DNA from 3 places in the Rhizobium sp. BK049 genome. Region 1 is predicted to be linked to each of the others. Evidence: riboswitches for the same ligand, from Rfam matches in the RefSeq annotation. Region 1 holds a riboswitch; each other region holds the start of a gene.

What was found. Region 1 has a riboswitch for thiamine pyrophosphate ahead of thiC (phosphomethylpyrimidine synthase ThiC). Riboswitches for the same ligand answer to the same signal wherever they lie in the genome.
Region 2: it holds a riboswitch for thiamine pyrophosphate, as region 1 does, so the genes downstream of both, FHT70_RS23060 (ABC transporter permease) here and thiC (phosphomethylpyrimidine synthase ThiC) in region 1, are expected to answer to the same signal.
Region 3: it holds a riboswitch for thiamine pyrophosphate, as region 1 does, so the genes downstream of both, thiM (hydroxyethylthiazole kinase) here and thiC (phosphomethylpyrimidine synthase ThiC) in region 1, are expected to answer to the same signal.

What each region holds. Positions count from the first base shown of each region.
Region 1 covers NZ_JACHYV010000001.1:7,779-18,436, reverse strand. Annotated here, with positions in the region: gene FHT70_RS00100 (AAA family ATPase) at 1-2,879, opposite strand, end outside; gene FHT70_RS00095 (DNA repair exonuclease) at 2,879-4,147, opposite strand; TPP riboswitch at 4,413-4,543, shown strand; gene thiC (phosphomethylpyrimidine synthase ThiC) at 4,638-6,470, shown strand; gene thiO (glycine oxidase ThiO) at 6,473-7,459, shown strand; gene thiS (sulfur carrier protein ThiS) at 7,456-7,653, shown strand; gene FHT70_RS00075 (thiazole synthase) at 7,655-8,428, shown strand; gene FHT70_RS00070 (thiamine phosphate synthase) at 8,425-9,051, shown strand; partial or broken gene FHT70_RS30150 (cold shock domain-containing protein) at 9,175-9,339, shown strand; gene FHT70_RS00060 (hypothetical protein) at 9,499-9,810, opposite strand; gene FHT70_RS00055 (hypothetical protein) at 10,122-10,430, opposite strand.
Region 2 covers NZ_JACHYV010000025.1:15,371-26,028, forward strand. Annotated here, with positions in the region: gene fdhF (formate dehydrogenase subunit alpha) at 1-1,843, opposite strand, end outside; gene FHT70_RS23030 (NADH-quinone oxidoreductase subunit NuoF) at 2,042-3,598, opposite strand; gene FHT70_RS23035 (formate dehydrogenase subunit gamma) at 3,595-4,074, opposite strand; gene FHT70_RS23040 (LysR family transcriptional regulator) at 4,209-5,102, opposite strand; gene FHT70_RS23045 (metalloregulator ArsR/SmtB family transcription factor) at 5,180-5,521, opposite strand; gene FHT70_RS23050 (SDR family oxidoreductase) at 5,625-6,395, opposite strand; gene soxR (redox-sensitive transcriptional activator SoxR) at 6,520-6,990, opposite strand; TPP riboswitch at 7,322-7,435, shown strand; gene FHT70_RS23060 (ABC transporter permease) at 7,584-8,390, shown strand; gene FHT70_RS23065 (ABC transporter ATP-binding protein) at 8,387-9,199, shown strand; gene FHT70_RS23070 (ABC transporter substrate-binding protein) at 9,264-10,274, shown strand; partial or broken gene FHT70_RS23075 (acyltransferase) at 10,364-10,658, shown strand, end outside.
Region 3 covers NZ_JACHYV010000009.1:9,902-20,559, reverse strand. Annotated here, with positions in the region: gene FHT70_RS11645 (GNAT family N-acetyltransferase) at 1-467, opposite strand, end outside; gene thiD (bifunctional hydroxymethylpyrimidine kinase/phosphomethylpyrimidine kinase) at 677-1,486, opposite strand; gene thiE (thiamine phosphate synthase) at 1,483-2,118, opposite strand; gene thiM (hydroxyethylthiazole kinase) at 2,115-2,918, opposite strand; TPP riboswitch at 2,964-3,060, opposite strand; gene FHT70_RS11625 (DUF1349 domain-containing protein) at 3,194-3,778, opposite strand; gene FHT70_RS11620 (ABC transporter substrate-binding protein) at 4,002-5,528, shown strand; gene FHT70_RS11615 (ABC transporter permease) at 5,611-6,552, shown strand; gene FHT70_RS11610 (ABC transporter permease) at 6,552-7,421, shown strand; gene FHT70_RS11605 (RidA family protein) at 7,470-7,982, shown strand; gene FHT70_RS11600 (aminotransferase class V-fold PLP-dependent enzyme) at 8,116-9,312, shown strand; gene FHT70_RS11595 (ABC transporter ATP-binding protein) at 9,347-10,658, shown strand, end outside.

The DNA.
Region 1 (10,658 bases):
AGCTTCGCACGCTCGGTGAGATCCTCGATCCGGGCGCCAAGCTCGATGGCGTCGCGCTCGACCGCAGCGGCGTCGACACCGTCAAGGCGCCGTTCGGCTTCGGAAAAACTCGCAGCGCGCAATGCCTCGGTAATCTGGCGGCGTAAGGTGGCGACCCGCTCTTCCAGCCGGTCCCGCTCTCGGGACTGGTTCAGCAATACTTCCACCGAAGCAAGCGAGTCTGCGGCGAAATAGCCGGTCAATTCGTCCTTGCGGGCATTGTGAACGGCCAGTTCCTCCTCCAGCGCACGCCGTTTTTCCAATTGTCTTTCGAGATCCGCCTGCCGGTCTGCCCGAAGCTGAGCCGCATGCCGTGCCGCCTCATGACGTTCCACAAGCGCGTTTGCGGAGGCGAGCGTATCCACGGCCGACTGGCTGAGACCGCAGTCTCTGAGAAGACCGGCGATATGCTCGCGAAATTGCTGCTGGTCGCGCTCCATCGCGGCAACACGAGTTGCGAGGTCATCTCTTTCCTTCAGGATGGAGGGCAGTGCAGCGAGCGCATTCAGCATTGCTCGGACGGCCGCCATCGAACCGGCTTTGTCGGCAAACCAGGTTCGCGACAGCGCCCCCGCCCATTCCCGCTCCCAGGCCGCCATGGCGGCTTCCGCCTCCTGCCGGTCGCGCTGTCGTTCCCTGAGATCGTGGCTGAGGTCACCGACCGCTTTTTCGTGCGCCTGCCGCGCCGCCCGCTCGGCTCTGCCGGCGGCGAGTATATCATTTGCAGCCTGCATCAGCTCGGCGACCGGTCGCTGGTCTGCGTCATCAAGACCGGCTTCTGCAAGGCTCTCCGCAAGCGTTGCGGCATGCCTATCCAGTTCGATGCGAAGCGCGTGCACCGTGTCTTCTGCGTGTTGCAGATCGTCCCAGGCGGCCAGCGCCGCGGCTCGCTTGGTGCTCCAAGTGTCGAGTGCGGCCACGCGCGCCGCGGCTTCGGCGTCATATTCGATGTTTTCAGGCAGCAGATCACCGATGCGCTCGGCAAGCGCATCATGTTCGGCGCGCGCTTCGCCAAGCAGTTCCCTTTGCCGCTCGATCATTGCTGCCGTTGCCGCTTCCGCTTGGCGGAGTTGGCGCAGCTCGGCCAGTTCCTGCGCCCGCGACAGCCGGCCGGCGGATACCACGTCGTCCTGCCGCATCCGCTCCTCGAAAATCCGAGCCGTGGCGGCATTCAGACTGGTGAGATGCGCCTGCCAGGCGGCATCGCGTTCATCGCGCAGCCGCGCGGCCTCGGTATCGTCGATCGAACCGCCGGCGACGAAGGCCGCGATCCGGGCTTTGGTCAGCGCCTGTTCGGTGCCGAGATCGCGCAGCCTTCCCTCGTGATCGCCAATCCGCTTGTCGATAGCAGTCGCTTGGCCACGCCAGGCTTCGATCTGTCGAGGCTCTGCCGCGGCCGTCCGCTGCAGAGCGACGGCGTTGCCGCTCCAGGGTGCGAGCTGTTCAAACTGGTTCTCCTGCGTTCGCTTCGCCTGGACAAGTGTCCGTTCTTCCATGCTAAGCCGCACGGGGAGATCAGATCCCGCCAGCCGGCTCAGGGCGATCTCGATGCGGCCGAAACGCGCAGGATCCAGGAGCCCAGATCCATCTCGCGAGCCGCCTTCCCTGTTCAGCCTTTCGAGATTCTCCCGCGCTCGCAACAGTTCCCGATCAGCGGCTGCCAGTTTCGCCTCGACGCCGGAACGCCGTTCGATAAGATCGCGGATGATGCCGATCAGCGAAGCGGGCAGCAGCAGCGCCTCGGGTTTCGCATGGCCCGGCTGTTCGAGATCGGCCAGCAGTCGGACCAACTCACCCTCCTGTTCGGCCAGCGCCAGCCGGCGCTTCGGCAGATCGCTCTCAGCCGCAAGATAGCGCGCCCGACCCTGATCCAGCAGGTCCATATGCGCGGTGACTGCCAGCGCCTTGTCGTCGATCGCGATCGCCTCGATCTCATCCGCAAGCTGGCGCAGCGTGCGGTCGGCGGTCTCGACAAGCGCCTGCAGCCGCGTCTCGTCGCGCGAAAGCTGGGGCAGGAGCGCGAACCATTCGGACGGCGGCCGCGGCAGATCGCTCATGGCGGCTGCATCTGCATCCAGCCGCCGGAGCTCTAGGGCCGCGGGTAGGGCGCCGAGAAGGCGCGTGAGCTCCTGATGCCGGGTCTTGGCCTCGGCCAGTTCCCGCGTGGTTTTGCCATAGGCAGCGTCGGCCTGCTCATAAGTCGATTTCAGGGCCGAATAGGTGGAGGCAAGCGTGTCGATGGCATTGCGCTCGGCCTTGAGCGCTTCGAGCGAACGCTTGAGTTCCGCGAGCCTGGTGCTCGACGACCGCTTCTTGTAGATCGCGTTGGCTTCGTCGGCTGCGGTCACCAGCGAACGGCTCAGGCCTGCCAGGCCTGAGCTGGCCGAGAACAGTAATTCGCCGAGTTCGCCCTTGCTTTGTATGATGGCGTTGCCGCCTTCCTTGAGCGACTGATCGTCGAGCGAGAACATGGTGCGATAGGCCTCGCGACCGACGCCTCCAAGCGCGCCGGCCAGGAGCGCCTCGTTCACAGCTTGTCCCCGATCATCGACGAGGCTGCCGGTCCGCAGCTTGAGCCGCGCCAGCTCGTATTCCCAGCCACCAAATTCCAGCCGCGCACCGACCTTCATCGTATTGTAGGGATGCAGGAAATTATAGGTGCTGCGCTCACCAATGCCGTAGAGCAGATCAAGATAGGCGGCGAAGGTGGTCGATTTGCCCGCTTCGTTAAGGCCATAAACGATGTGCAAGTCCGGCGAACCTTGACGGGCCGCGCCGAAATCGATGGAGTGATCGGTGAACTTGCCATAGCGGGTGAGGTCGAGGCGGCGCAGACGCATCAGCTGTCTCCCCGATCCACCGCCTTCATCCGGGCGGCGATGTCCTCGGCGCCATCGGCGAGAAGGTTGTCGATGAAGCGTTCAAAACCCGCCTCGTTCTGGCCGGCAAATGCCCGGCTCTCGGGCGGCAGGTCGGCAAGCAGGTCCCGGACCATCTCCCTGACCTCGTCGCGAAATCCGCTGCGGGTGATGACCTCGTCCCGCATCAGCGCCCCGAGTTCGATGACGGGATCGGCGGCGGACGCGTCTGCGGGGATCGAGGGCGCTTCGAAGGCGAGTTCCAGCTTCTCGATCCAGGTGCGGCCGATCGCGTCGCTGCGCCGCTCGGCTTCGGCCTGCATGAGGTCGACATCGCGCCGCAGCTGCCAGGAGAGCGGCGTGCGGCCGGAAAGCCTGAGGCGTGCGACAAGATGCGGCGAAGCCGTGCGGTCGCGCTGCGCCATCAGGGCCGTCTCGACCATCATGGCTGCCTCACGCCAATCATCGACACCCGTGAGGTCGACATTGACGCGCTCGAACTGCGCGATGCTGGTACGCCGCTCCTCGACCGTCACGGTCCGGTCGTCGGCCACGGTCACCAGCGACACGGTCTTGACGCCCGCTTCATTGATGTCGCGGCCCTGCGGCATGCCGGGCATGATGACCGTCGCCGTGCCGGGATAATGGCTGCGCTGGTGGAGGTGCCCGAGCGCCCAGTAGTCGAAACCCGAGGCATGCAGGTCGAGCACGTTGCAGGGCGCATAGACATCATGTCCGGCCGATCCGGCCAGGCTCGTATGCATGATGCCGATATTGACGGCATCCGCTACCGGCGGCTTGAATTTCGGCAGCAGCGGGTCCGGGGCTTGCGGCTTGGCGAAGCTCAGACCGTGGATTGCGACCGACAAGCTGCCCTTGGTGGTCTCGACGGTCTCGGCATGGCCGCCGAAGATCTTCACCGTATCAGGCATCACCAGTTCCCGAGCGATCTTCGACATGGCATCGTGATTGCCGCGGATCTTGAAGACGACAATGCCCGCCCGGTGCAGCCGCTCCAGCTGACTCGCCAGGAAGCGCGCCGTCTTCATCGACGTCTGCTCCCCGTCATAGAGATCGCCGGCGATGACAAGCGCGTCGACCTGCTCCTCAAGGCAAAGATCGACGATCGCGACCAGCGTCTGTCGGCTGGCGTCACTCACGAGGTCGGCCAGCTCTGCGTTGCGAAGTGCGAGAGAGCGCAAGGGAGAGTCGAAATGGAGATCGGCAGTGTGGACGAAACGATAGGCCATGAATGCAAGAATGGTGTTGCGATAGAGTGATCCAGCAGGCGCCGTCTGACAAATAAACGAACGTTATCGTCCGTCAGCAAAACATGAGACCATGCCACGAATATTCAGAGCATGGCGGCAGCGTCGTGGCGAGTGAAATGGGCCGGCGGAGCTGGCCCATCCACAATCAATGCTGCTCTATCGGACTGGCCGCCGACTCAAAAGGTAAGGATGGGAACGCGTGAGGGTCGGCTTGACATCAGGGCCGCAGCGGTCTTTGATGCAGGGCATTCACCAGGGGTGTCCCGGCAAGGGGCTGAGATTCTGCTGAACAATACGGCTTGCCGGTTGTGGCGCAGTGACCCGTTGAACCTGATCCAGTTCATACTGGCGTAGGGACGGTGCAGACGCTGCGGCTGTCGGGCGGATTTCGCTTTGTCGTATGAGGCGTCTTTCCATCATTCCAACACTGGAACTGGGTCTCCAAACGTCAAACCTTGGAGCCTCACCCATGAATATTGTCGCACCCAAGCTTACTCCGGTCGTCACCACCGGCCCGCTTCCGGCCTCGACCAAGATCGCCAAGCCCGGAACGCTATATCCTGATCTGCGCGTGCCGATGCGCGAAATCAGCCTTCACCCGACCTCCGGTGAACCGCCGGTAACGGTCTATGATTCCTCCGGTCCCTATACTGATCCGGCCTATACGGTCTCGATCGACGCCGGACTGCCGCGTTTGCGCGAGAGCTGGATCAGGGCGCGTGGCGATGTCGAGGCCTATGAAGGCCGGGTGGTGAAGCCTGAAGACAATGGTTTTGTCACCGGCGAGCGGCTGACGCCGGAATTCCCGCTTCGCAACACGCCGCTGAAGGCAAAAGCGGGCCGCGCCGTAACCCAGCTCGCCTATGCGCGTGCCGGCATCGTCACGCCGGAAATGGAGTTCATCGCCATCCGCGAAAACCTCGGCCGGCAGGCTGCGAAGGAGGCGCTCGCGCGCGACGGCGAAAGCTTTGGCGCTGATATTCCCGATTTCGTGACGCCCGAATTCGTCCGCCAGGAAATCGCAGCCGGCCGGGCAATCATTCCGGCCAACATCAACCACCCGGAATCCGAACCGATGATCATCGGCCGGAATTTCCTGGTGAAGATCAACGCCAATATCGGCAACTCGGCGGTCACCTCGTCGATGGCGGAAGAGGTGGAAAAGATGGTCTGGGCGATCCGCTGGGGCGCCGACACGGTTATGGACCTTTCCACCGGCCGCAACATTCACAACATCCGCGAACGGATCATTCGCAATTCGCCGGTTCCGATCGGAACGGTGCCTCTCTACCAGGCGCTTGAAAAGGTGAACGGCATTGCAGAGGATCTCACCTGGGAAGTCTATCGCGATACGCTGATCGAACAGGCCGAGCAGGGCGTCGATTATTTCACCATCCATGCGGGCGTGCGGCTTGCCTATATCCCGCTCACCGTCAATCGTGTCACCGGGATCGTCTCACGCGGCGGCTCGATAATGGCCAAGTGGTGTCTGCATCACCACAAGGAGAGCTTCCTCTACGAGCATTTCGAGGAAATCTGCGACATCTGCCGTGCCTATGACGTCTCCTTCTCGCTTGGAGACGGCCTTCGCCCCGGCTCGATCGCCGATGCCAATGACGCTGCGCAATTTGCCGAGCTCGAAACCCTCGGCGAACTGACCAAGATTGCCTGGGCCAGGGATTGCCAGGTGATGATCGAAGGCCCTGGCCACGTGCCGATGCACAAGATCAAGGAGAATATGGACAAGCAGCTCAAGGTCTGCGGCGAGGCTCCCTTCTATACGCTCGGACCGCTGACCACCGACATTGCGCCGGGCTATGATCACATCACCTCCGGCATCGGAGCCGCGATGATCGGCTGGTTCGGCACGGCCATGCTCTGCTACGTCACGCCGAAGGAGCATCTGGGCCTGCCCGACCGCAGCGACGTCAAGACCGGTGTCATCACCTACAAGATTGCCGCGCATGCCGCCGACCTCGCCAAGGGCCATCCGGCCGCCCGCATCCGTGACGATGCGCTGTCGCGGGCGCGGTTCGAATTCCGCTGGGAAGACCAGTTCAACCTCTCCCTCGACCCGGATACGGCGCGTTCCTTCCATGACGAGACCCTGCCGAAGGAGGCCCACAAGGTGGCGCATTTCTGTTCGATGTGCGGCCCGAAATTCTGTTCCATGCGCATTTCCCACGATATTCGCGCCGAGGCGCAGAAAGAAGGACTGGAAGCCATGGCCGCCAGATATCGCGATGGCGGCGACCTCTACATGCCGGTCGCCGACGCTGCGAAAACGCTTGCCGGAGAATGACGATGCATGTTCTCGTCAAGGGGGCCGGCGTTGCCGGCCTCACCGTTGCCTGGCAGCTCCATCGGCACGGTTTCCGGGTCAGCGTGGCTGAGCAAGCCGACCAGGTCGGCGCCGGTGCTTCCGGCTTTGCCGGCGGCATGCTGGCTCCATGGTGCGAAAGGGAAAGCGCAGACGAGCCGGTCCTGGCGCTCGGCCGTCTTGCCGCCGATTGGTGGGAGGCAGCGCTGCCCGGCCATGTCAATCGCCGGGGGACGCTTGTGGTGGCGGCCGGGCGAGATGCCGGCGAACTCGACCGCTTTTGCCGCCGGACAAGCGGATGGGAATGGCTGGACGAGCCGGCGATCGCGACGCTTGAACCGGATCTCGCTGGCCGCTTCCGCAGGGCATTGTTCTTCCGGCAGGAAGCGCATCTCGATCCGCGCCAGGCGCTCTCGGGGCTCGCCGCCGGACTTGAAGAAGCCCGCATGCGTCTCACATTCGGCGTCACGGGCGATGCTGACCTTGCCCCTTACGATCGCGTGATCGACTGCACCGGGGCTGCCCAGATCGGCCGCCTGCCCGGATTGCGCGGTGTTCGCGGAGAGATGCTCTGCGTCGAAACGAACGAGGTCACTCTCTCTCGCCCCGTTCGCCTGCTGCATCCGCGCCACCCGATCTATATCGTGCCACGCCAGCGAAATCGTTTCATGATCGGGGCGACGATGATCGAAAGCAACGACATCGGCCCGATTACCGCGCGTTCGCTGATGGAGTTGCTGAATGCCTCCTATGCCGTCAATCCTGCCTTCGGCGAGGCACGGGTTACCGAGACCGGCGCGGGCGTGCGGCCGGCCTATCCCGACAATCTGCCGCGGGTGACGCAGGAGGGGCGCATCTTCCATGTCAATGGCCTCTACCGCCACGGCTTTCTGCTGGCGCCGGCCATGGCAGGGGAGGTGGCGCGGCTTCTTCTTGGAAAAGACAAGCACTCGGAAAGGAGGGCATCATGACCTTCATCATCAATGGCGAGGAACAGGAGGTCGCAGCCGCGACGCTCGCGGATCTTCTTCTCGCTCTCGACTACGAAGGCGAATGGCTGGCGACCGCAGTGAACGGCGAGCTGGTGCACCGTGAGGACCGCGGCGATTTCAGGCTCGGCGAAGGCGACCGCATCGAAATTCTCTCACCCATGCAAGGAGGCTGAGATGCTGAAACTTTATGATGTTGAATTCCGCTCCCGACTGCTGCTCGGTACCGCCCGCTATCCGTCTCCAGCTGTGCTTGCAGAGGCGGTCAAGCGCTCGAAGACCGAGATCGTCACCGTTTCGCTTCGCCGCGAAGCCGCCGGCGGCAAAGCAGGCGGCGCCTTCTTCGACCTGATCCGCGAGCTTGGCGTGCAAGTGCTGCCGAATACGGCCGGATGTCACAGCGTGCAGGAGGCCGTATTGACGGCGAAGATGGCGCGCGACGTCTTCCGCACCGACTGGATCAAGCTCGAAGTCATCGGACATCACGATACGTTGCAGCCTGACGTCTTCGGCCTTGTCGAAGCGGCCCGCATCCTGACCGGCGAGGGCTTTCAGGTCTTCCCCTATACGACCGACGACCTTGTCGTCGCCGAAAGGCTGCTGGATGCCGGCTGCCGCGTCCTGATGCCCTGGTGCGCGCCGATCGGTTCCGCTCAAGGGCCGCTGAACCCGATGGCGCTGCGATCGTTCCGGGCTCACTTTCCGGATGTGCCGCTGATCATCGATGCCGGCATCGGCCGCCCGTCTCACGCCGCCACCGTCATGGAGTACGGTTATGATGCCGTTCTCCTCAACACCGCCGTTGCCGGCGCCGGAGATCCCGCCAGCATTGCCGAGGCCTTCGCGCTTGCGATCGATGCCGGCCGCCTGGCGCATGGGGCCGTACCGCTGGAGCCACGCGATATCGCCGTCCCATCCACTCCCGTTATCGGAAAGGCAGTGTTCTCGTGAAGCTCGACCCCTTCTATCTGATCGTCGATAGCGCCGAATGGATCGAGCGTCTCGTGCCGCTCGGCGTCAAACTCGTCCAGCTGCGCATCAAGGTTTGCCCCGACTCCGTGCTTCGCGAGCAGATCCGGCGATCGAAGGCTGCCTGCGCGGCAGCGGCTTGCCAATTGGTCGTCAACGACTACTGGAAACTTGCGATCGATGAAGGATGCGATTTCGTTCATCTCGGCCAGGAGGACCTTATGGCCGCCGACAGGAATGCCATTCGTCGCGCCGGCCTGAAGCTCGGCCTATCCACCCACGACATAGCGGAGCTGGAGACGGCGCTGGCGGCAGAGCCGGATTACGTTGCGCTCGGACCGGTCTGGCCGACGATTCTCAAACAGATGAAATGGGCGCCGCAAGGCATTGAACGTGTTGCGGACTGGCGCCGGCGTGTCGGCGCGATACCGCTCGTCGCCATTGGGGGGATCACTGCCGAACGCGCGCCGCTGGTGCTGGAAAAAGGCGCCGATGGTGCTGCCGTGGTCACCGATATCACCCGCAACGCGGATCCCGAGGCCCGCACGCGGCAATGGCTGGCCGCAACCGCGCCGTGGCGGCGCGCGAATGAGGATGAAGGTTGATACATCCCGCCGGCAACGGGGAAGCCTTCGATCCTGCCGGCGCGGGTATTATCCATATACTCAACTAGGTCACGAAATTCGACTTTTCGGTTGCTCCGTTTGCTTGCGAGGCGGACGCCGGATCTGTTCAATTCCACTAATGAGCTCGGTTTCATTCAGCCTGACAACGGCGGCCCCGACGCGTTCGTCCATATTTCTGCCGTGGAACGCGCTGGCGTGCGCGAAATCGTCAAAGGCCAGAAGAACGGCTACGACTTGGAGCATGACGACAAGTCCGGCAAGATGTCGGTCTGGCAATCTTCAGTCTGCTTGAAGGGGTACAGACGAGTGGACGGAGGTCCGTCAAGGACCGCGCCAGGAATTTTTTCGACGACCCAGCTGACCGTTTGCATATGCCGAGCCTGAGACCGCCCGTGGGGCTACCCTTTCAGGTAAGTGAGAGCGTACTCAATCCTCAACGTGTTGCGTTTTGCGGGACCAAGGGAAAGAAGTCACCAGTTTCTGCACAACGGGCGTATGTTCACTCGGTACTTCCTGCTCAGCTGATCCAGCATCGTGCAATGCCTCGCGAAGAGCCTGACCTTGCGGATGATCGCCGAAGTGCTCCAGAAAGCTCGAAATCGGCCATCTCGTCACAGTGCCGCCGGAGGCATCGTTGGCGCGATGGATGACAGTATGCTGGTCCGCTGTTTCGTTATGTTCGAGATACCATTTGTCTCCGTTTGGACTGGCCGCAAATTCGTTTGGTGCTTCTGGCATTCTAGCCTCCTCTGACGGTGCCCATTATTGTGCCGCTTCCCGGCGGGCTGTTGCGCATTATGGTTTCGCAAGCGCAGCAGCAAGGTCTTGAGTGAACGGCTTGGACCGCCGGCGCAATCCGGCGCTGTGCACTTTCGTTGCAGGTAGTTCATGGCACGGAGAGTCAATGACTTCCTGCGCCTCCGACGCTTGCGCCGGGGGCGATGAGAAGGTCGTCTAGCTGTTCGAACGGCGCCGGCATGCAACCCTCCATCGCGTTGGTAAGGCCTTCGTCGAATGAGCTTTGCGAGAAGTTACCCAACACGGTCTGCTCAGGCGCCGGTAGGCGACCTAACTTTAACGGCTGAACGGATACCCTGAATGCGCTTGCGATTGTTTTCGAACTCCGCGGATGATTTCGAGGACAGTGGTGTTTTTCCGAAGTGCCGGCTGAGTTCGATAGAGAGGGCGGCGGGCGAGGTCATTCCGTCGTGATAAAGCTTGAACAGCAGTCTGACGGCAACGTTGTAATATTTCGGGTCTGCAAGGCTACTTGTGCGATCGTATCCTGCGTCGTCAAGGACGCCCTGCAATACAGCCAGGTCAGAGGTCCGCACAGACATGTTGAGATTGGAAGACATGCTGTCCTCCTTCAATTTGGGGCGAAGGCAGAAACCGACCTCCACGCAGTAGCGCCCTGAGAAACAGCTACTGAAGACCTACCATGCGCCTAATCGATACGGCTGGCAAACTGAATATTGTGGGATGAGGAGAAAGCGGTCAGACCTGTGCGTCCCAATGTGGTGATTTTTCGCAATCATCTCTTTCCAGGTTCAATCATCAGGGCCAGAAGGACGTAGAAGGACCTA
Region 2 (10,658 bases), on a different contig from region 1:
CGCGCGTGGCATCGTCGGAAATATGCCGGTAGCCGGGCAGTTCGTGCGGGAATGAGCCCATGTCGCAGGAGCCCTGCACATTGTTCTGGCCGCGCAGCGGATTCACGCCGACACCGGGACGGCCGATATTGCCGGTCGCCATCGCCAGATTGGCGATCGCAATGACCGTCGTCGAACCCTGGCTGTGTTCGGTGACACCGAGGCCGTAATAGATCGCACCATTGCCGCCCTTGGCATAGAGCCTTGCCGCACCGCGCAGATCCGCCGCCGGCACCCCGGTGAAAACCTCCGTCGCTTCGGGACTATGTTGCGGTTCGGCGACGAAGGCCGCCCAGTCCTCGAATTCCGACCAGTCGCAGCGCTCGCGGATGAATGCCTCGTCGTAGAGCCCTTCGGTGACGATCACATGCGCCAACGCCGTCATGACCGCGACATTGGTGCCCGGCTTCAGCGGCAGGTGGTAGGAAGCCTCGACATGCGGCGACCGGACGATATCGGTACGGCGCGGATCGATGACGATGAGCTTCGCCCCCTGGCGCAGCCGCTTCTTCAGCCGCGAGCCGAACACCGGATGGCCATCCGTCGGGTTGGCGCCGATGATGACGACGACATCCGAATGTTCGATGCTGTCGAAATTCTGTGTGCCGGCCGAGGTTCCGAATGTCTGGCCGAGACCGTAGCCGGTCGGGGAATGGCAGACGCGGGCGCAGGTATCGACATTGTTGTTGCCGAAACCGGCGCGGACCAGCTTCTGCACCAGATAGGTTTCCTCATTGGTGCAGCGCGAGGAGGTAATGCCGCCGATCGCGTCGCGCCCATATTGATACTGAATGCGGCGGAACTCCGACGCCACATGCGCGAAGGCCTCGTCCCAGCTCACCTCCCGCCAGGGATCGCTGACCTTTTCGCGGATCATCGGGTTGAGAATGCGGTCCTTATGTGTGGAATAACCGTAGGCGAAGCGGCCTTTGACGCAGGAATGGCCGCGATTGGCTTGTCCGTCCTTCCACGGCACCATACGCACCAGCTCCTCGCCGCGCATCTCCGCCTTGAAGGAGCAACCGACGCCGCAATAGGCACAGGTTGTGACGGCCGAATGCTCCGGCTGGCCGATCTCGATCACCGATTTCTCCGTCAGCGTCGCCGTCGGACAGGCCTGGACGCAGGCGCCGCAGGAAACACATTCGGAATCCATGAAATTCTCATGCATGCCGGGTGACACGCGGGAGCCAAAACCACGCCCTTCGATCGTCAGCGCGAAGGTGCCCTGAACTTCCTCGCAGGCGCGCACGCAAAGCGAACAGACAATGCATTTGGAGGGATCATAGGTGAAATATGGATTGGACTCGTCCTTCGGCATCCATTTCAGATTGATGTCGCCGTTGCTGCGCGCCTTGACGTGATTGTCGCCCTCATAGCCGTAGCGTACGTCACGGAGGCCGACAGCACCGGCCATATCCTGCAATTGGCAATCGCCATTGGCAGCGCAGGTGAGACAGTCGAGCGGATGATCGGAAATATAAAGCTCCATCACACCGCGGCGGATATCCTTCAATCGTCCCGTCTGCGTGTGCACCACCATGTTTGCCGCCACCGGCGTCGTACAGGAGGCCGGCGTGCCGGCGCGGCCCTCGATCTCGACAAGACAGAGCCGGCAGGAGCCGAAGGCATCGACCATGTCGGTGGCGCAGAGCTTCGGCACCTCGATGCCGGCTTCCATTGAGGCGCGCATGATGGAGGTGCCCTCCGGCACGCTGATCTGCTGCCCGTCGATGGTGAGCGTCACCATGGTTTCGGATTTCGAAGCGGGAGTGCCGTAGTCGATTTCATGGATGAGAGACATGGATTGCACCTCCGCTAGATTTCAGTATCGGGCGCCTTGAGGCATGCCGCTCATCCGCCTGCCGGCACCTTCTCCCCGCAAGCGGGGCGAACGGGTATGCCGCACCACCTTCACTCGATACGCGACCTCGTGGCACGTCTCCTCTCCCCGCAGGCGGGGAGAGGGTTAGGGTGAGGGGCAACTTCGAATAAAAAACCATCACTCAGCCGCCTCCACGACCGGTGCCGGCGAAAAATCTTCCGGGAAATGCGTCATGGCGCTCATCACGGGATAGGGCGTGAAACCGCCAAGCGCACAGAGCGACCCGAATTTCATGGTATTGCAGAGATCGCCAAGCAGTACCCGGTTCTTCTCCGGCTCGATGCCGCCTGCGATCTTGTCGACCGTCTCGACGCCGCGCGTCGAACCGATGCGGCAGGGCGTGCACTTGCCGCAGCTTTCGACGGCACAGAATTCCATGGCGAAACGCGCCTGCTTCAGCATGTCGGCCGTGTCGTCGAAGACGACGATGCCGGCGTGGCCGATCAGCCCGTCCTTGGCGGCGAAGGCTTCGTAATCGAAAGGCGTATCGAACAGCGCCCGCGGGAAATAGGCGCCGAGCGGCCCGCCGACCTGAACCGCCTTGACCGGCCGGCCGGTCCTCGTGCCCCCGCCGATCCTGTCGACGATATCGCCGAGCGAAAGACCGAAGGCGGTCTCGTACAGGCCGCCATATCTGACATTGCCGGCGATCTGCAGCGGAATGGTGCCGCGCGAGCGGCCCATGCCGAAATCGCGGTAGAAGGCGGCGCCCTTCTCCATGATCACAGGCACTGAGGCCAGTGAAATCACATTGTTGATGACGGTCGGACAGTCGAACAGGCCCTTATGCGCCGGCAGCGGCGGCTTGGCGCGCACGATGCCGCGCTTGCCTTCGAGACTGTTCAAGAGAGCCGTTTCTTCACCGCAGACATAGGCGCCGGCGCCGGTGCGCACCTCGATATCGAAGGCGCGGCCCGAGCCAAGCACCGATGGGCCGAGAATGCCGCCCTGTCTGGCAATGCCGATGGCCTCGCTCATCACAGCGATCGCATGCGGATATTCCGAACGGGTGTAGACGAACCCCTTCGTGGCGCCGGTCGCGAGCCCCGCAATCGCCATGCCCTCGATCAAGACGAAGGGATCGCCTTCCATGATCATCCTGTCGGCAAAGGTGCCGCTATCGCCCTCATCGGCGTTGCAGACGATATATTTGCGTTCGCCGCTGGCATCGAGAACGGTCTTCCACTTGATGCCGGTGGGAAAACCGGCGCCGCCGCGTCCGCGCAGGCCGGAATCCGTGACTTCCTTGACGATTTCGGCAGGCGTCATCGAAACGGCGCGGCGAAGGCCGGCAAGGCCGCCATGCGCCTCATAATCGCCGAGCGAAAGCGGGTCGGTGATGCCACAGCGGGCGAAGGTCAGGCGGGTCTGTTCCTTCAGGAATGGGAGGTCTTCAACCTCCCCGAGACAGAGTGGGTGGCCGCGGCCGTTCATCATTCCCGCGTCGAACAGAGCAGGCACATCCTTTGCCTTCACCGGCCCGTAGCCGATGCGCTTGCCGGCGGCCTCGACCTCGACCAGCGGTTCCAGCCAGAACATTCCGCGCGAGCCGTTGCGCACGATCTCTGCATCGAAGCCGCGGGCGGCGATCTCCTGGGCAATCGCCTTTGCCACCTTTTCGGCCCCGAGCGCCAGCGCAGCGGCATCGCGTGGAACATAAATCTTGACTGTCATCGACGTGCCTCCGCAACGAGTTCCGCCGCCATCTGATCGTCTACGCGGCCATAAACCTCGCCGTCGAGCATCGCCGACGGGGCGCAGGCACAAAGGCCGAGACAGTAGACCGGCTCCAGCGTCACGGCGCCGTCGAGCGTCGTCTGATGAAAATCGATCCCGAGCAGCGCCTTGACGCGATCAGCCAACGCGTCGCCGCCCGTCGACTGGCAGGCCTCGGCGCGACAGAGCTTCAGCACATGGCGGCCGGCGGGATGGTCGCGATAATCGTGGTAGAATGTCATCACCCCGTGCACCTCGGCGCGCGAGAGGTTCAGTTCCTCCGCAATCACAGGCAGGGCTTCCTGCGGCACATAACCGAATTCTCGCTGAACCTCGTGCAGAATGGGAAGCAGCGGTCCTTCAAGGAAGCGAAGGTCGGCGACGATGGTCCGCGTACGCGCTGCGATATCGCCTTCGGCGATATGAATGGTCATCAGGCAGCCCTCCCGGCGGCTCGCTCGTTTCGGGATGGCAGGCCTCCCCAGCCGAGCGCCATCGTGCAGACAACATCTCAGGGAAGCCGACGACGATCAATAAAGCTATCTCGTGGATTGATAGGTTTTTTCTATCAGAGCTCCTCGTCCCGCACGAGCACTCTCGCTTCGTGCAGCAGGGCCGAAACGAGCGGGGTGAAGGGCTCCCGATAGGGTGCGACGAGGCCAACCAGATGGTGGGCTTCCGGTTCGACAATCGGAATCATCCGGATCTCCACCGGAAAACCAAATGATTTCGCCACGTTGCGCGGCATGATGCTCGCCCAGCGTCCGGTTCTGACATGCGAGAACAGCACGATCATCGAATTGGATTCGAGCGTCGGATGCACAGTGGCGCCGGCTTCTGTCAGATGCCGGTTGATGATGCGGCGGTTCTGCATGTCGGCGGTCAATAGACAAAGCCGAAGATCGCCGACCTCCTTCCAGGTCACATTGTCGCGATCGGACAGCGGGCTGCCTGCAGCAGTGATCAGATGATAGCGCTCGGCATAGAGCGGAACACTGGTGACCCGGCCGAGCGGCTCGTTTTCGAGATAGGTGATGCCGGCATCGATTTCGAGATTTTCGAGCATGCTCAGCACCTGCAGCGAGTTCCGCGAGACGATCGAGAAGGTCACTCCCGGATGTCGTTCCTGAAAGGGCGTGGTGATGCGCGATAGCATGGCGAGCGCCGTCGGAATGGCGGCAAGGCGGATATGGCCGGAAAGTCCGCGGCGGGCCGCGCGCATCTCCTCGCGCATGGTGCGGGCATCGCCGACGATGCGCCGGGCCCATTCCAGGACGCGCTGGCCCTCCGGCGTCAGCCCCTGAAAGCGCGAGCCGCGCTGCACCAGCATGACACCAAGCTGATCCTCGAGCTGCCGGATCGCGGCTGAAAGCGTCGGCTGGGAAACCCCGCACTCCTCCGCGGCGCGGCCGAAATGCTTTTCGTTGGCAAGGGCGATGAAAAATTCCAGCTTGTCGATCATCCGGTCTCCCGATCCGGCGCGAAATCATCCGGATCAGCTATCTTCGACGCAGCAACCGTGCTCCGCAAGGGCGGGTACTAATTGTTTTCAGCAGCCGGAAAAAGATCGAAGAGCGATTCAAGGAAGGCAAGCACGTTTGTATTGCCGATACGGTAATAGACCAGCCTGCCCTGACGGCGCGTATTGACGAGACCTTCGAGCCTCAAACGCGCGAGCTGCTGCGAGACCATTGCCTGCTGAATGCCGAGGATGTTTTCGATTTCACTCACCGTCCGCTCCTCGGTCGCGAGTATGCAAAGAATCAGAAGTCGAGTCTGGTGCGCCAGCGCCTTCAGCAGATCGCTCGCCTCACGAGCGTTTCCAGCGAGTTTGTGCAGTTCCTGACCGGACATTCCCGGCTCGGGCTTGGGCAATGGCATTCGACATCTCGGAAGGGAAGCAAAAAGGCAGATCAGCACAATAGCATATTCGCACACACGAATTTGCCAAAAGTGAAGAAATGTCAAAAAAGGTCTAACTAAATCAGCAGATAAGCTGGCCGCCATTGATCTCGAGGACCTGGCCGGTAATGTATCCGGAGAGCGAGGGCGCCGCCAGAAACAGATAGGCGGGAGCGCAATCCTCCGCTGTGCCCAGCCGCTGCAAGGGAATAGACTTTCTCGTCTGCTCCAGCTTTTCGCGGGAGGAATAGCGCTCGTGGAAATCCGTCTCGATCGTTCCGGGCGAGACACAATTGACGCGGATGCCATCCGGCGCGAGCTCGCGGGCAAGCGCCTTGGAATAGGTTGAAACGAAGGCTTTCGAGGCAGAATAAATCGAAGAACCGGGACTGCCGCCGGTCAGCGCGGAAATTGAAACGGTGTTGACGATGGCAGCGCCTTCCGCCGCCTTCAATGCCGGCAGCAACGCACGCGTCAGCGCCACCACCGACGTCTGGTTCAAACGCACGATCGCCTCATAATCCGTGTCAGTCAGTGTGGCAGCTGGAAAACGGCCGAGCATAGTGCCGGCGTTGTTGACGAGCACATGCACCTTGTCGAAAAAGGTAAGCGCATTTTCGGCAAATTGCGCAGCGCCGCCAGCGGCAGTGAAATCGGCGTGCAGCAACAGCGCCCGTCTTTCGGATTCAGCCGTCAGCAGAAAATCCGGCAGATCGCGCCCCGGTTTGCGTCCAGTATGGACGATCACCTTCGCGCCGCAGTCCAGGAACTGCCGGGCCACTTCGAGACCGATGCCCCGCCCGGCGCCGGTTACGATGACGTTGCGATTTTCGAATAGTCTCGGATGGAACACGAAGCTGTCCTCCTCGCGGACAATGCCGCCTGTTGCGCCATTCGCCCTTAACATATGAGCGCGCCGGCCGAAAGAAAGGCAGGCGTCATCTTTCCGCCAGAGGCTGGCGCTCTTCCCTGAAAGTTCATACTTCGATTTCGGTCTCCAGCAGCCGTGCGCCTGGCCCTTCCTCGCCGAGCTGATCGAAGGGATTGCGCAACGGACAGCTTTCGATCGACAGGCAACCGCAGCCGATGCAGCCGGTCAGACGGTCTCGCAGCAGGCTCAGCCGTCTGATTCGCGTGTCGAGTTCATCCTTCCAGCGCGCCGACAGCGTCTGCCAGTCGGCAATCGTCGGCGTGCGCCCCTGCGGCAGGGAGGCAAATGCCGTCTGGATTTCCGAAAGCGGAATGCCGACACGTTGCGCCACCTTGATGATGCCGAGCCGGCGAAGGACATCGCGTCCGTAGCGCCGCTGGTTGCCGCGCGTGCGGATACTCGAGATCAGCCCCTTGGCCTCATAGAAATGTAGCGCCGAGACGGCAAGACCACTGCGTTGCGCCACTTCGCCGACCGTCAGAAGCCTGCCGAGCGGCGTTGCAGAAATCCTATTCATGGCCTATTGACCTCAATATTAGTTGAGGTTTTATAACCGCTGCTTCCCCGGCCGTAAAGCACGAGGCGCAGGAAGGAGCTCAGTGAGATCATCCGGTCGATACAAGCTGAAATGATGGCGTCGGCGGTTGCCCGGCCCGCACCAATCGCCCTTGCCGATATTGCCGCCTGAAAGACAAGCGCTCGGGTTCCGTTCCCGGCAGGTACGGAACCTCGGAAAACACCCGGACAGGACCTCCGTCCGGGTGTTTTTTTATCTGCGCCCCATCCGACCGGGCGGACGGGTTTGCAATTTTGCGGTTGCGGCAAGAAAACCCCGATGATAGTTTTCGCCGAAATAACAGGGGAGCTCCGTGTCGCCGGGGCTGAGATGTGAGGCGCAAGCCTCCGGACCCTTCTAAGCTGATCTGGGTAATGCCAGCGGAGCGAGGTCCAAATGTATTCCGGCGCGCAAGTGTCACTCTACCGGACGTCCGGCAATTCCGTCGGCATCCCTATCGATGCCCTCAAGGCAACCGCCCCAAATCGCATCGAGACCGATGCCCTCGACAGGTTTGCGCGAACGGCCCGGCGAAAGCCTGAAATCGAACGCCGATGACATCGCCACGACCATCGGATTCGCGCCTTGCGACGCTCTATCTCGCCGTGTACCGGGCAATGCCCGCCTTGCTCGCAGGCTTTGCTTTTCTGGCGGCATGGGAACTCTATGTCGATCTTTCCGGTATCAAACCGTCCATTCTGCCGGCACCTTCGCGTATCCTTGTCCAGGGCTGGCTGAACCGAGAGGCGCTGATATCAAACACCTGGCCGACGCTCGGAGCGACACTCGGTGGTTTCGCCCTGTCGCTCGCCTTCGCCTTCGCCTCTTCGATCCTGATGGATTTCATGCCATTCATGCGCCGGGCAATGCTGCCGATCTTCATCGCCAGCCAGACTTTGCCGCTGGTGGCGATCGCGCCTCTCGTCGTCCTCTGGTTCGGTTTCGGCCTTTTGCCGAAGATATTGCTGGTGGCGCTCGTCACCTTCTTTCCGCTGCTTGTTGCCCTGCTTCAGGGCTATGAGGCGACCGATCGCGACATTGCCGAGCTCTTGAATTCGATGAAAGCGAGCCGCTGGCGCATTTTCCGCCTGGCGCGGCTTCCCTCGTCGCTGCCCTATTTCTTCGCCGGCCTTCGAATCTCGATCACCTATGCCGTCGTCGGCGCGATCTTTGCCGAATATGCCGGCGCTGCAAGCGGCCTCGGCATCTATATCCTCAACGCCAAGAACAATTTCCGTCCCGATCTCGTGCTCGCCGCCGTGATCGTCAGCGCTCTGTTGACGCTCTGCCTCTTCGCGCTGACGCTGGTTATCCAGCGTTTCGTCATGCCCTGGCAGCCATCCCAGGAGCGGCGCCGATGACCGGTCAGATGCTTGAGCTGCGCAACATCTCGAAGTCCTTCGACGGCATGAAAGTTCTAGACGACATTTCGCTCGCCGTCGCAGACGGCGAGTTCGTCTCGATCGTCGGCCCATCCGGCTCCGGAAAATCGACCGTGCTGAGACTGCTGACACAGGCGCTGCGACCCGATTCCGGCGCCATGCTTTTCAACGATGCAGCGCTGGAACAGACGCCGCATTCCTTTGCCTTCATGCCACAACGCGATGCGCTGATGCCCTGGCGCCGGATCATCGATAATGCCGCGCTCGGTCTGGAAGTGAAGGGCATGGCTCGCCGGGCTGCACGCGCCGCTGTCGCGCCCCTCTTCGAGCGGTTCGGCCTTGCCGGCTTCGAGCATCACTACCCCGCCTCTCTTTCCGGCGGCATGCGCCAACGTGCTGCGCTGCTGCGCACCGTCATCCAGGAGCAGGACATGCTGCTGCTCGACGAGCCCTTCGGCGCGCTCGATGCGCTGACCCGCACGCAGATCCAGGAGTGGCTGCAAGGCATGTGGACCGAACATCGCTGGACGGCGCTGCTGATCACCCACGATGTTCGCGAGGCCGTTTTTCTCTCCGACCGGATCTACGTGCTGTCTGCCCGTCCGGCGCGTGTCATCCGCGAATTCCGCGTTCCCCTGCCCCGCCCGAGAAGCATTGCCGATCTCGGTTCGCCGGCGGCCCAGGCGATCGAGACCGAAATCCTGCAAACCCTGCTTCATCCGCTAGAACAGGGTGGTTTTAGGCCGGTCGGCCCAAAATCTGAATCCTGTTCCAATTTAAAGAGTTAGAGTCTGATGTCGTTCGAAAACCGTACTTTTCGGCGTCATGCTCTAAAGACCTGAGGAGGTCACCATGCCGCTTCTCACCCGCCGCCAGACGATGCTCGCCGCCATCGCGACAAGCCTCGCCGGCCGCGTCGCCTTCGCTCAAGCGGCGCCCGCAAAGGTTCGTATCGCGCTCGACTGGACGCCCAACACCAATCACATCGGCATCTACGTCGCCAAGGCGAAGGGCTTCTACACGGCCGCCGGCCTCGATGTCGAAATTCTACCCTTTACCGACACGAGTGCCGGCACGCTGGTATCAAACGGGGTCGCCGATTTCGGCATCAGTAGCGAGATCGAGGCCCTGACGCAGCGTGCTGGCGGCGGTGACGTGAAGATGGTCTACGGCGTCGTCCAGACGGAAACCGCACGCCTGATCTTCAACGGCGGGCGGGACGACATCAAGAGCCCTAGAGATCTCGATGGCAAGACCTATGGAGGCTTCGGCGGCACTTGGGAAAGCGCGCTGGTCTCGGCGATGATCCGCAATGACGGCGGCAAGGGCGACGTCAAGACCGTCACCCTCGGCACCTCCGCCTATGAGGCGCTGGACAATGGCTCGATTGACTTCACGCTGGAGATCTACACCTGGGAGGGCATCGCCGCTGAGCTGGAAAATCGGCAGATCAGCCGCTTCCACTATTCCGATTACGGCATTCCCGACGAGCAGACGACAGTCATCGTTTCCAGTGACGCCTATCTCTCTGCCAGTCGAGAACACGCGCGCGCCTTCATCCAGGCCACGCGTCAAGGCTATGTCTACTCCATCGATCATCCCGACGAAGCCTGCGACCTGCTGATATCAGGAAGTAACGGTGCGCTGATGAACACGGATCTGGTGAGAGCATCTCAGAAGGCGTTGATCGAAGGCCATTTCCTGAGATCCGAGGCCGGCGTGATCGGCACGCTTGATCCGGCAAAGGCCGATGCCATTGGCGCTTTCCTGGTCGAGAACGGCATTCTCGTCGATGCGAATGGCGTCGTGCTCAAGGAGAAGCCGGACTTTTCCACCTATTACACCAACGAACTCCTCGGCTGAGCTCGCCCCGGGCCTTGCCGAGGCGGTCTTCCCAGGCAATGCTTTGCGCCTGGGCGGTTTGAGCCGAATCGGGCAGGGCGGGGAACGACATGCGAGCACAGGACAGACTGGCCGGAGCCGACTTTCTGCGCGCAATGGCCTGCTTGTTGGTGCTCGCGCATCATCTCGCGCTCCGGCTGGATATGCGCAGAATACCGGATGAATTGGCGGCGACGGCAAACGTCCTCCGCTTCGGCAATTTCGGCGTCGCCATCTTCTTCGTGCTCAGCGGCTTTCTGCTTGCCCGCCCCTTCTGGCACGCTCTCGACGCCGGCGGCGCCATGCCCAGCCTTGGGCACTACGCCATCCGCAGGTTGGCGCGCATCGCTCCGGGCTTCTGGGTCG
Region 3 (10,658 bases), on a different contig from region 1:
CTTTTCAGCATGCCTTCGTAAATGCCCTTATCGGGGGCGGGGATAACGATTGCGCCTGCGGTCTTGGCGTAGAAATCGATTGGGCCGGCATCGCCGATAAAGGCATAGGCATGGCCGAGCGCCTTCATCGTCTGAAGGCAGGCGGAAAACAGCGCGAGCCCGATGCCTTTGCCGCGCGCCTCGGGATCGACGCCGGTCGGGCCGAAGAAGCCGCGCGCCGTCGTGTCATAGCAGGCAAAGCCGAGCAGCTTGCCGCCGTCGACGGCAATCTGGCAGGCGACGGGTTGGCGGGAAAAAGCAACCGAAACCTCGCTCGCCCAATTCTCGCTGAATTGTTCGCGAACCCAGTTGACCACGAGGTGCAGTTCCGGAGGAAGAGCCGGACGAATGGAGATGCCACGATGATCGGCCCGCTCTTTCAGGTCGGCGAGCCTGTTGGAATATAAGCTCACAAGCAGGTCTGGCACCTGTCTCTCCTCCAGATATTCCTTTATAGCGGAATATATATCCGTTTAATGTCATAGACTTGGCTATCTAACTGGGCTTGTCAACAGGGATTTTCAAATGGAGCGGTGCGCCCAGCTTCGGATCAGCGCCGGCTGGCGCGAATGAAAACGGCCCGGGGGAGGCCGGGCCGTTTTCTCTCGTGAGCCTGCGCCGCTTTCGGCGGGATCGGTTATTCGCCGTGCTTCCAAAGCGCATGAAAATGCTGCACCGGGCCATGTCCGGAGCCGACAGTGAGACTGCCGGCGGCGGCGACTGCATCGGCAAGGTAATCCTTCGCAATGGCGACGGCTTGCTCGGCCGATGCGCCCTTGGCAAGCTCGGCGGCCAGTGCGCTGGAGAGCGTGCAGCCAGTGCCGTGCGTATTTTTCGTCGGCACTCGCCTGGCCTCGAACCAGTGCAGGCCGTCGGCCGTGGCAAGCACGTCTGGGCTCTCGTCGCTGCCGAGATGGCCACCCTTGACCAATACGGCGGCGGGGCCAAGCGCGCGCAGCCGCTCGGCCTGCGCCGCCATCTCATCGCGATTGGTCGCGACCGGCTGGTGCAACAGGGCCGCGGCCTCGGGCAGGTTCGGGGTCAGGAGGGTTGCGAGCGGCAGCAGCCGCCGGGTCAGCACGTCGACCGCTTCGGGCGCGAGCAGGGCGGCCCCACCCTTGGCGATCATCACCGGGTCGAGAACGATGGGGATTCCCCGTCGATCGGCAAGGGCTGCGGCGACAGCCTCGGCTATGGCGGCATTGGCGATCATGCCGATCTTGACGGCGTCGACGCGCACGTCGGCGAAGACGGCATCGATCTGGTCGGCGACGAATTGCGGCGGCACCAGATGCACGCCGGTCACCCCTTGCGTGTTCTGTGCCGTCAGCGCGGTCAGCACTGCCATGCCATAAACGCCGCGGGCGGCAAAGGCCTTGAGATCGGCCTGGATGCCGGCGCCGCCGGAGGGATCCGAGCCGGCGATGGAGAGAACATTGCGGATCATGGGCGGACCTTTCGGATTTCTGCGGCGATGCGGCGGGCGGCGGCCTCAGGGTCCGGCGTGCCCGCAATGGCGGAGACGACGGCAAGCCCTTCGGCTCCAGCTGCAAACACTTCCGCCACATGCTCCGCCTTGAGGCCGCCGATGGCGACGGACGGCACCGGCGATGCCTTCACCAGCCTGGCAAGACCATCAAAGCCGACCGGCTGCTTGTGGTCGGCCTTGGTCGGCGTCGCAAAGACAGGTCCGAGGCCGGCATAATCGACAATATCAGGGTCGACGGCGGCAGCGAGCCGGGCTGTTTCCACCGAGAGACCAAGGATCATCTCGGGTCCGATCATGTCTCGTGCCCTGCGCGCATTCATATCCTCCTGGCCGACATGCAGGCCATCGGCGCCGATCGCGACCGCAGCCTCGACATCGTCATTAACGATGAGGAGGGCGCCGGTTCCAACGAGCGCCTCTCTCAAGGCGCGGCCGGTCTCGATCATGCTGGCCGTGCCGGCATGTTTGTCGCGCAACTGCACCATCGTCGCGCCGCCGGCAACGGCAAGCCGCGCCGTCTCGATCATGCCGATTCCGGCGCAGAGATCGGGATCGAGAACGAGATAGAGCGAAAGGTCGAAGCGCTTCATGCGACCGATACCCTTGCCCTGGCATCGAGCGTTTCGGCGTCGATCGCAGCCAGCGCATCGAGGAAGCGCCAGGAAAAGGAGCCCGGGCCGGCGGCGCCGAGCGCTGCATCTTCGCCGGCGACGGCGAAGGTCGCAAGCGCGGCGACAGTCGCGCCGAAGAGATCTTCGGGCGCGGTCGCGGCAAAGGCGCCGACGAGGCAGGTGAGCGAGCAGCCGAGCGCGGTGACCTGCGGCATCAGGGCCGATCCGCCCGCAATACGGACTGCCCTTGCGCCATCGGTGACGAAATCGACAGCACCGGTGACGGCGACGATGGTCCGCTGCCTCTCCGCCAGCCGCCGTGCCGAATCCTCCGCCTGTTCGACTGGATCGCGGCTGTCGACGCCCTGACCACGGCTCTCGCCGCCGGCAAGCGCGATGATCTCGGAGGCGTTGCCGCGGATAATCGTCGGGCGAAGCTCCAGAAGGTCGGCCACCGCGGCGCGACGGAAGCCCGTGGCGTAATGGGCCACCGGATCGAGCACCCAGGGTTTGCCGGCCGCAATGGCGGCCTTGGCAGCCCCCTGCATGCCTTCGAGCCATTGCGTCGAGAGCGTGCCGATGTTGATGGTCAAAGCATTGGCGATGCCGGCGAATTCGCCGGCTTCTTCAGCGGCATGCACCATGGCGGGCGAAGCGCCCGCGGCCAGCAGGACGTTGGCCGCGATATTCATCGCGACATAATTGGTGATGCACTGAACGAGCGGCGGCTTTTCGCGCATCGCCTTCAGCATGGCTCCCGACGTGATCTTGCTCTGCATGGTGCCCCTTTCAGGCGGGGGCGGGCGCGGGGCGCTGCTCTTACGGCGATGCCCCGAGCGACTCCCTCCGCCGGCATTATCCGGTTCAGGTTCGAAGGGTTCTTCTCAGCCCGTCTGTCGACGAACGCCCCTGTCTCTCATCACGCTCTTTTTCGCAGAGAAGGGCGCGGCTGTCACTCCGAAAGTGAGTATTCCGGTATTTCGGAGCGGCTGCCCTTGGGCGTGGACATTGCTGGAGGCCTTCCCAGCGCAATCCTGAAGGCATCCAATTTTGCCTAACTCAAATCATGCAGCCCCGTCGTAATAGCCGGCCTGATTGAAAACTCCGAAAATCGAACCCTCAAACCACTCCGCTCCGGCGTACAGGCTGTCGGCCCGACCTCATAGCGATCGGCAGCCGGGAAGGGTGCTAGCCGCAGCAACGGCCAGCGGCTACCGTCGCGGGAGCCCTGGATGCGCACGGCGCCGTTTGCGACAGTCACACGGATGCGGAAATCCTCCAATTCCTTGAAGGGATGCGACACCGACCAGTCTGACTTTCCGTCGGTGACGACGGTGCTGAGGAAGGCTTCGCCGTCGGTGAATTCGACGCCTGTTTTCACCCAGCGGCTCTCGTCCATGCGTACCATCAGGCCGGCCTGATCGTAGAGGGTGCGGAATTCGCCCTGGACGCGGATCTGTGCGGTGAAGCTGTCGCCGGTGGGAAAGGCGAGGAAGTGGCCGGTGTCGCGGGTGAAGCCATAATAGGTCTCGCGCCAGAAATCGGTCTTTTCGCCTGTCGTCATCGTCAGGCCAGTTTCGTCGGCGTGCCAGCTGGCCGGCTCGTTCAGCCATTTCCCGTCATTGAAGTCGATGCTCATTCGCTTCTCCCTTCCTTTAATCTTGCCGCAGGGCAGTCGTCTCACTTGGCGTATCACGCAGGCCCCGTGCGGAGAACTAGCGCAGCTGAAGATGGTGCTTTCCGGAAACGCGCCATCCGCGGCTGCATAATCGACCGCTCATGCTTGACACGATAGCTCCAGCTTCTATTCTGTTACAAAAAGATGAATTACATAATTGTGGAACTAAATCGGGAGCTCTCATATGAAAACATTCGTCGCATTCCTTCTCGGCACCGCGCTCGTCGCCCTGCCTTCGACCCTGCTCGCTCAGGAAAAGGGCGGCGTCATCAATGTCGCGACGATCGGCGAGCCGCCGACGCTCGATCCGATGTCGTCCACGGCTGATCTCGTCGGCATCGTCACGCAGCATATTTTCGAGACGCTCTACACTTTCGACAAGAGCTGGAACGTCACGCCGCTTCTCGCTGAAAGCCTGCCCGAGATCAGCGCCGACGGCAAAACCTATACGATCAAGCTCAGGACTGGCGTCAAGTTCCACGACAATACCGATATGACGTCCGAGGATGTGGTCGCTTCGCTTACCCGCTGGATGAAGATCGCCTCGCGGGGCAAGCAGGTGGCCGGCTTTATCGACAAGGTCGCAGCTACCGATCCTTCGACGGTTACGATCACGCTGAAGCAGCCCTATGCGCCGCTGACCTCGCTGCTCGCCTTCAACAATTCGGCGGCGATCATCATCCCGTCCGAAAAGCAGGACGAGCCGATGAAGGAGTTCATCGGCACCGGTCCCTATATGCTGAAGGAACGGAAAGCCGACCAGTATATCCAGCTTGTCCGCTTCGATGGGTATAAGCCGCGCTCCGGCGAGAGCGATGGCTATGGCGGCGCGCGTCATCAATATCTTGATGAAATCCGCTTTGTGCCGGTGCCGGACCCGAACACCCGCGTCGAGGCCGCCGTTTCCGGCCAGTATGATTATGTCGACTCGATTCCTGTCGAATCCTACGACAAGCTGAAAGCCTCGACCGCCTCGCAACCGGTCATGCTGAAGCCCTTCGGTTATCCTGTCTTCGTCTTCAACACCAAGGAAGGTGCTGCTGCCAACGTCGAGGTGCGCAAGGCGATCCGCCAGGCGCTCAGCATGGAAGACATGCTGGCGGCGGCTTTCGGCAGCAAGGATTTTTATGCGCTCGACGGCGCCATCTATCCGAAGTCCTTCGCCTGGTCGACCGATACCGGCGCCGAGGGCGCCTATAACGTCGCCGATCCGGAAGGGGCGGCCGCGGCCGCCAAGAAAGCCGGTTACAATGGCGAGCCGATCCGCATCCTGACCAGCCGCCAATACGAGTTCCATTACAAGATGGCGCAGGTCGCCGCCGAGTATCTGAAACTTGCAGGCTTCACTGTCGATATGCAGGTGGTGGACTGGGCGACGCTAACCCAGCGCCGCACCGATCCGAAGCTTTGGGATATCTACATTACCCACAGCCCCTTCTTGCCGGAGCCGGCGCTCATCGGCTCGCTGTCGACGAGTTCGCCCGGCTGGTGGGACACGCCGGCCCGCAAGGCCGCGGTCGATGCCTTCACCTCCGAAGTCGATCCGAAGAAGCGCGTGGCGCTCTGGGCCGATGTCCAGAAGGCCGTTTATACAGACGCACCCTTCATGAAGATCGGCGATTTCAACGCCGTCTCGGCGAAGTCGATCAAGCTCGAAGGCGTCGATCCGGCTCCGTGGCCATATTTCTGGAACGCCTCGATCAAGAAGTAAGCAACACCGCCGGTGCCGCCCTTCGGGACCGGTACCGGTCATCTTTTCTGCCGCATCTGCAAGGGATTGAAGGCCGGCATTCATGATACGCTACATCCTCCAACGCCTGTTCGGCATGATGGTCGTGATGTTCCTGGTCGTCACGATCGTCTTCGTCATCGTGCGCGTGACCCCGGGAGATCCGGCCGCCGTCATGCTCGGGCCGGATGCGACGCCGCAGGATATTGCCGATCTCCGGGCCCGGCTCGGCCTCGATCAGTCGCTCGGCCTGCAATATGTCTATTACATAGGCGAACTGCTGAAGGGCGATCTCGGTCAGTCGATCTTCCTTAACATGCCGGTCACATCCGCGCTCATCGACCGGGCCGAGCCGACTTTCTTCCTGACGCTGTTTTCGCTTGCCATCGCCAGCGCCGTCGCCCTGCCGATCGGCATCTATGCCGCCTATCGGCGCGGGTCCTTCATTGACCAGGCGGCAACGACGCTTGCCATGTTCGCTGCCAGCATTCCAAGCTTCTGGCTCGGTCTCATCCTGATGCAGTTCTTCGCTGTCCGATTCAATCTCTTCCCGGTCTCCGGCTATGGCGGCCCGGGCTCGACTTTCATCGACCGGATGTATCATCTGACGCTGCCGGCCTTTGCGCTCGGCATCGTCTCTTCGGCGCTGATCCTGCGCTTCACCCGTGCCTCGATGCTCGATGTGCTCGGCGACGATTATATCCGCACGGCGCGCGCCAAGGGGCTAATCGAGCGTAAGGTCATCCTCAAGCACGCTCTGAAGAATGCGCTGATCCCGATCCTGACGGTGCTCGGCCTGACGGCGGCGGTGCTGATCTCGGGCGCTGTCGTCACCGAAACCGTTTTCGGACTGCCGGGTGTCGGCAATCTCGTCGTTTCGGCGGTGCTGCGCCGCGACTATCCCGTCATTCAAGGGGCGCTGCTCGTCATCGCCGCCCTCTACGTGCTGATCAATTTTGCGATCGACATGCTCTACCTGCTGGTCGATCCGAGGGTGCGCTACTGATGGCCGATGTCGCAATCAAACCCGTCGAAAGCGAAGGCAGCAAGTTCGTCCGCCGCCTGATTAAGCGCAGGACGGTGGCCTTCGGCCTGCTGATCCTGACGGTCTTCGTGCTGCTGGCGGTGTTAGCACCGGTGGTCGCGCCCTATTCGCCGTCGAAGCTTTCCATCGTCAACCGTCTGAAGCCGCCGAGCGGCACCTTCTTTTTCGGCACCGACGAGTTCGGCCGCGACGTCTTCTCGCGCACGATTTTCGCCGGCCGCCTGTCGCTGCTCGTCGGTGCGGCTGTTGTGGCCTTGTCGGTCGCCATCGGCGTGACGCTCGGCCTGCTTGCCGGCTTCTTTCAAAAGCTCGATACGCCGATCGCCCGGCTGATCGACGCGATGATGGCCTTTCCGGATATCCTGCTCGCCATCGCCCTCGTCGCCGCTCTCGGCCCGTCCTTGACGACGGTCATCATTGCGCTGTCGATCGTCTACTCGCCGCGCCTTGCCCGTATCGTCCGTGCCTCGACGCTTGTCATCCGCGAGCTGCCCTATGTCGAGGCGGCGAGGGCGCTTGGCATCTCGACCTTCCACATCATGACGCGACACGTGTTGCGCAATCTGCTGTCGCCGATCCTGGTACAGGCCACCTTCCTCTTTGCCAGCGCCATGCTTGCCGAAGCCGGCCTCTCCTTCCTCGGCCTCGGCGTCAGCCCCGAAGTGCCGACCTGGGGAACGATGATCGCTGCCGGCCGGCAATATATCGGGCAGGCCGACTGGATGACGGTTTTCCCCGGCGTGGCGGTCGTCCTCTCGGTGCTGTCGCTGCAGATGGTCGGCGACGGCCTGAGAGACATGCTCGATCCAAGACTTCGCAAGGACCTTTAATCCGCCGACCAGAGGTCGCCCAATCCAAATCCGCCAATAGAAATTCGCATGACAGGAGTTCGCGTGAATCAGTTCCCCGCCGCCGCCGGCAAGGTCGAGAACTCGCCTTACCAACGGTTAGCCGCGCTCGGCATAACGCTGCCGCCGCCACCGCCGCCGATCGCCAATTTCGTGACGCATGTGCTAGAAGGCAACATGCTCTATCTGTCAGGCCAGGGCCCGCGCGAGGCCGATGGCTTCCTGCATGCCGGCAAGGTCGGCGGCGGAGTTGGTGTCGAGGAAGCTTACCGACATGCGCGGCTGACCGGCATCAACCTGCTTGCCGTCATGCATGAAGCGCTTGGCGATCTCTCCCGCGTCAGGCGGGTGGTCAAGCTGCTCGGCATGGTCAATGCCGTGCCCGAGTTCGAGGATCATCCGAGCGTGATCAACGGCTGCTCGGATCTGTTGATCGCCGTCTTCGGCGCGGCCGGCGAACATGCCCGCTCGGCCGTCGGCTTCAGCTCGCTGCCCGGCAATATCACCGTTGAGATCGAGGCCATCGTCGCCTTGCATTGCTGAACGTGCTTTCGTGTTTGGAGTGGTCTTCGGATGACTTTTTTCTATTTTAGCACGCATCCTTCCCCCGGCTGCTCGACACTGCCACATGGTCGCGCCATGTTCTGCCCTTCCTCCCAGACTTCCGGAGATCTTCATGCCCGATGATATCAGACCTTCGCTCGGCCTTCGTCCCGTCATCAATGTGTCCGGCACGATGACCAGCCTCGGCGCCTCGATCGTCGTTCCGCAGGCGATCGAGGCGATGGCAGCGATCCTGCCGCACTTCGTCGAAATCAACGACTTGCAGCGCAAGGCAAGCAGCATCATCGCCCGGCTGACCGGCGGCGAGGCGGGTTTCGTCACCGCCTCCTGCTCGGCCGGAATTTCGCTTGCCGTCGCCGGCGCAATCACCGGCGACAATCTGCTGGCGATCGAGAAACTCCCGGACGCCGTGCCGGAGAGGAACGAGGTGCTGGTGCAGATGGGCCATGTGGTAAGCTACGGCGCGCCGGTCGACCAGGCGATCCGGCTTGCCGGCGGCAAGGTGGTGCTTGTGGGACAGGCGACCTCGACGCATCGTTTCCACATGGAAAAGGCGATCACCGACAAGACGGCTGCTGCCGTCTTTGTCGTTTCCCATCATGTCGTCGATTATGGCCTGCTGAACCTCAAGGAATTTATCGAGATCGCCCATGCCAGGGGCATTCCCGTCATCGTCGATGCGGCCTCGGAATATGACCTGAGGACCTTCCTGGAGCAGGGGGCCGATATCGCGCTCTATTCCGGCCACAAGTTTCTCGGCGGCCCGACCTCGGGTATCGTTGCCGGCAGCAAGGAACTGGTGCGGCACGCCTTCCTGCAGAATATGGGGATCGGCCGCGGCATGAAGGTCGGCAAGGAAAGTATCTTCGGCGTCATGGCGGCGCTGGAGGCGTGGGAAAGGCGCGATCATGCTGGCATCCGCGAGCGCGAGACCGGCTATCTCAATCTTTGGAAGAAGACGCTCGACGGTCGCCCCGGCGTCACCCCGCTGATCGAGCCCGACCCGACCAACAATCCGCTCGATCGGCTGCGCCTCATCGTCGATCCCGAAGAGGCGCATATCACCGCCTGGGATCTGGCCGATGCGCTCGCCAAGGGCAGTCCGCCGATCATCGTGCGCGATCATGAGGTGGAGCACCGCTATTTCTATCTCGACCCCTGCAACCTGCATCCGGGCGAAGAGATAATCGTCGCAAACCGTCTTGCTGAGGAGCTCGACAAGGCGCGCGCCTCCAACGAGATCATCGCCACACCGATCGAAAACCGCAGCCGGCACCGCTTCGACGGATTGCTGCGCTGGCCGGATTGATCGACCGTTCTCATCCGCCGCAAGAGGAGCCGATATGGCCAACGCCCAAGCCCAGCCGATCGAGAGATTGAGCCCCGTTCTTTCCGTCGACCGGCTGACTACGTCCTTCCTGGTCGACGGCGCCTGGAAACCGGTCGTGCGCGACGTCTCCTTCACCGTCGCGGCCGGTGAAACTGTGGCGATCGTCGGCGAATCCGGCTCGGGCAAGAGCGTCACCTCGCTTTCGATCATGCGGCTGCTGCAGGCGGAGACGAGCCGCATCGAGGGCCGCGTCATGCTCGGCGGCCGCGACCTGCTGGCCCTGCCGGAACACGCGATGCGGCAGGTGCGCGGCAATGAGGTGGCGATGATCTTCCAGGAGCCGATGACCTCGCTCAATCCGCTCTTCACCATCGGCAATCAGATCTCCGAAGCGCTGCTCTGCCATTCCGCTATGAGCAAGGCCGATGCCAGGGCCGAGACGATCAGGCTGCTGGAAAAGGTCCGTATCCCCTCAGCCGCCTCGCGCTTCGACGAATATCCGCATCGTTTTTCCGGCGGCATGCGCCAGCGGGTGATGATCGCCATGGCGCTCGCCAGTCGGCCGAAGCTCTTGATCGCCGACGAGCCGACGACCGCACTCGACGTGACGATCCAGGGGCAGATCCTCGATCTCATCAAGCTGCTGCAGGAAGAGGAGGGGACTTCTGTTCTCTTCATCACCCATGACATGGGCGTCGTCGCCGAGATCGCCGACAGGACCGTGGTGATGTATCGCGGCGAACAGGTGGAAAGCGGCGCCACTACCGATATCTTTCACCGCGGCAAACATCCCTACACAAGGGCGCTGTTGTCAGCCGTGCCGGTGCTCGGCTCGATGCAGGGCCGGCAGAGGCCGCTGCGCTTTCCCTTGGTTAACACCGCGACGGGCGAATCGGACATTCCCGCCGAGGCTGCCGATACGGTCGCGGCGAAGCCCGTCCTGCAGGTGAAGAACCTCACCAAGCGCTTCGACATCCATTCCGGCCTTTTCGGCCGGCTGACCAGCCGCGTGCACGCGGTCGAAAACGTCTCCTTCGATCTTCATGCCGGCGAGACGTTGTCGCTCGTCGGCGAATCCGGCTGCGGCAAATCGACGACGGGGCGAGCCATCATGCGCCTGATCGAGCCGCAGGCGGGTTCCGTTCTCGTCGAGGGCAGGCAGGTGCTCGGCCTCGACAGGAAGGAGCTGCGCGAGATGCGCAAATCCGTGCAGATGATCTTCCAGGATCCCTTCGCCAGCCTCAATCCGCGCATGACGGTGGGGGCTGCGATCGCCGAACCCTATCTCGAACACCGGATGGGCAATGCGAAACAGGCAAGGGAGG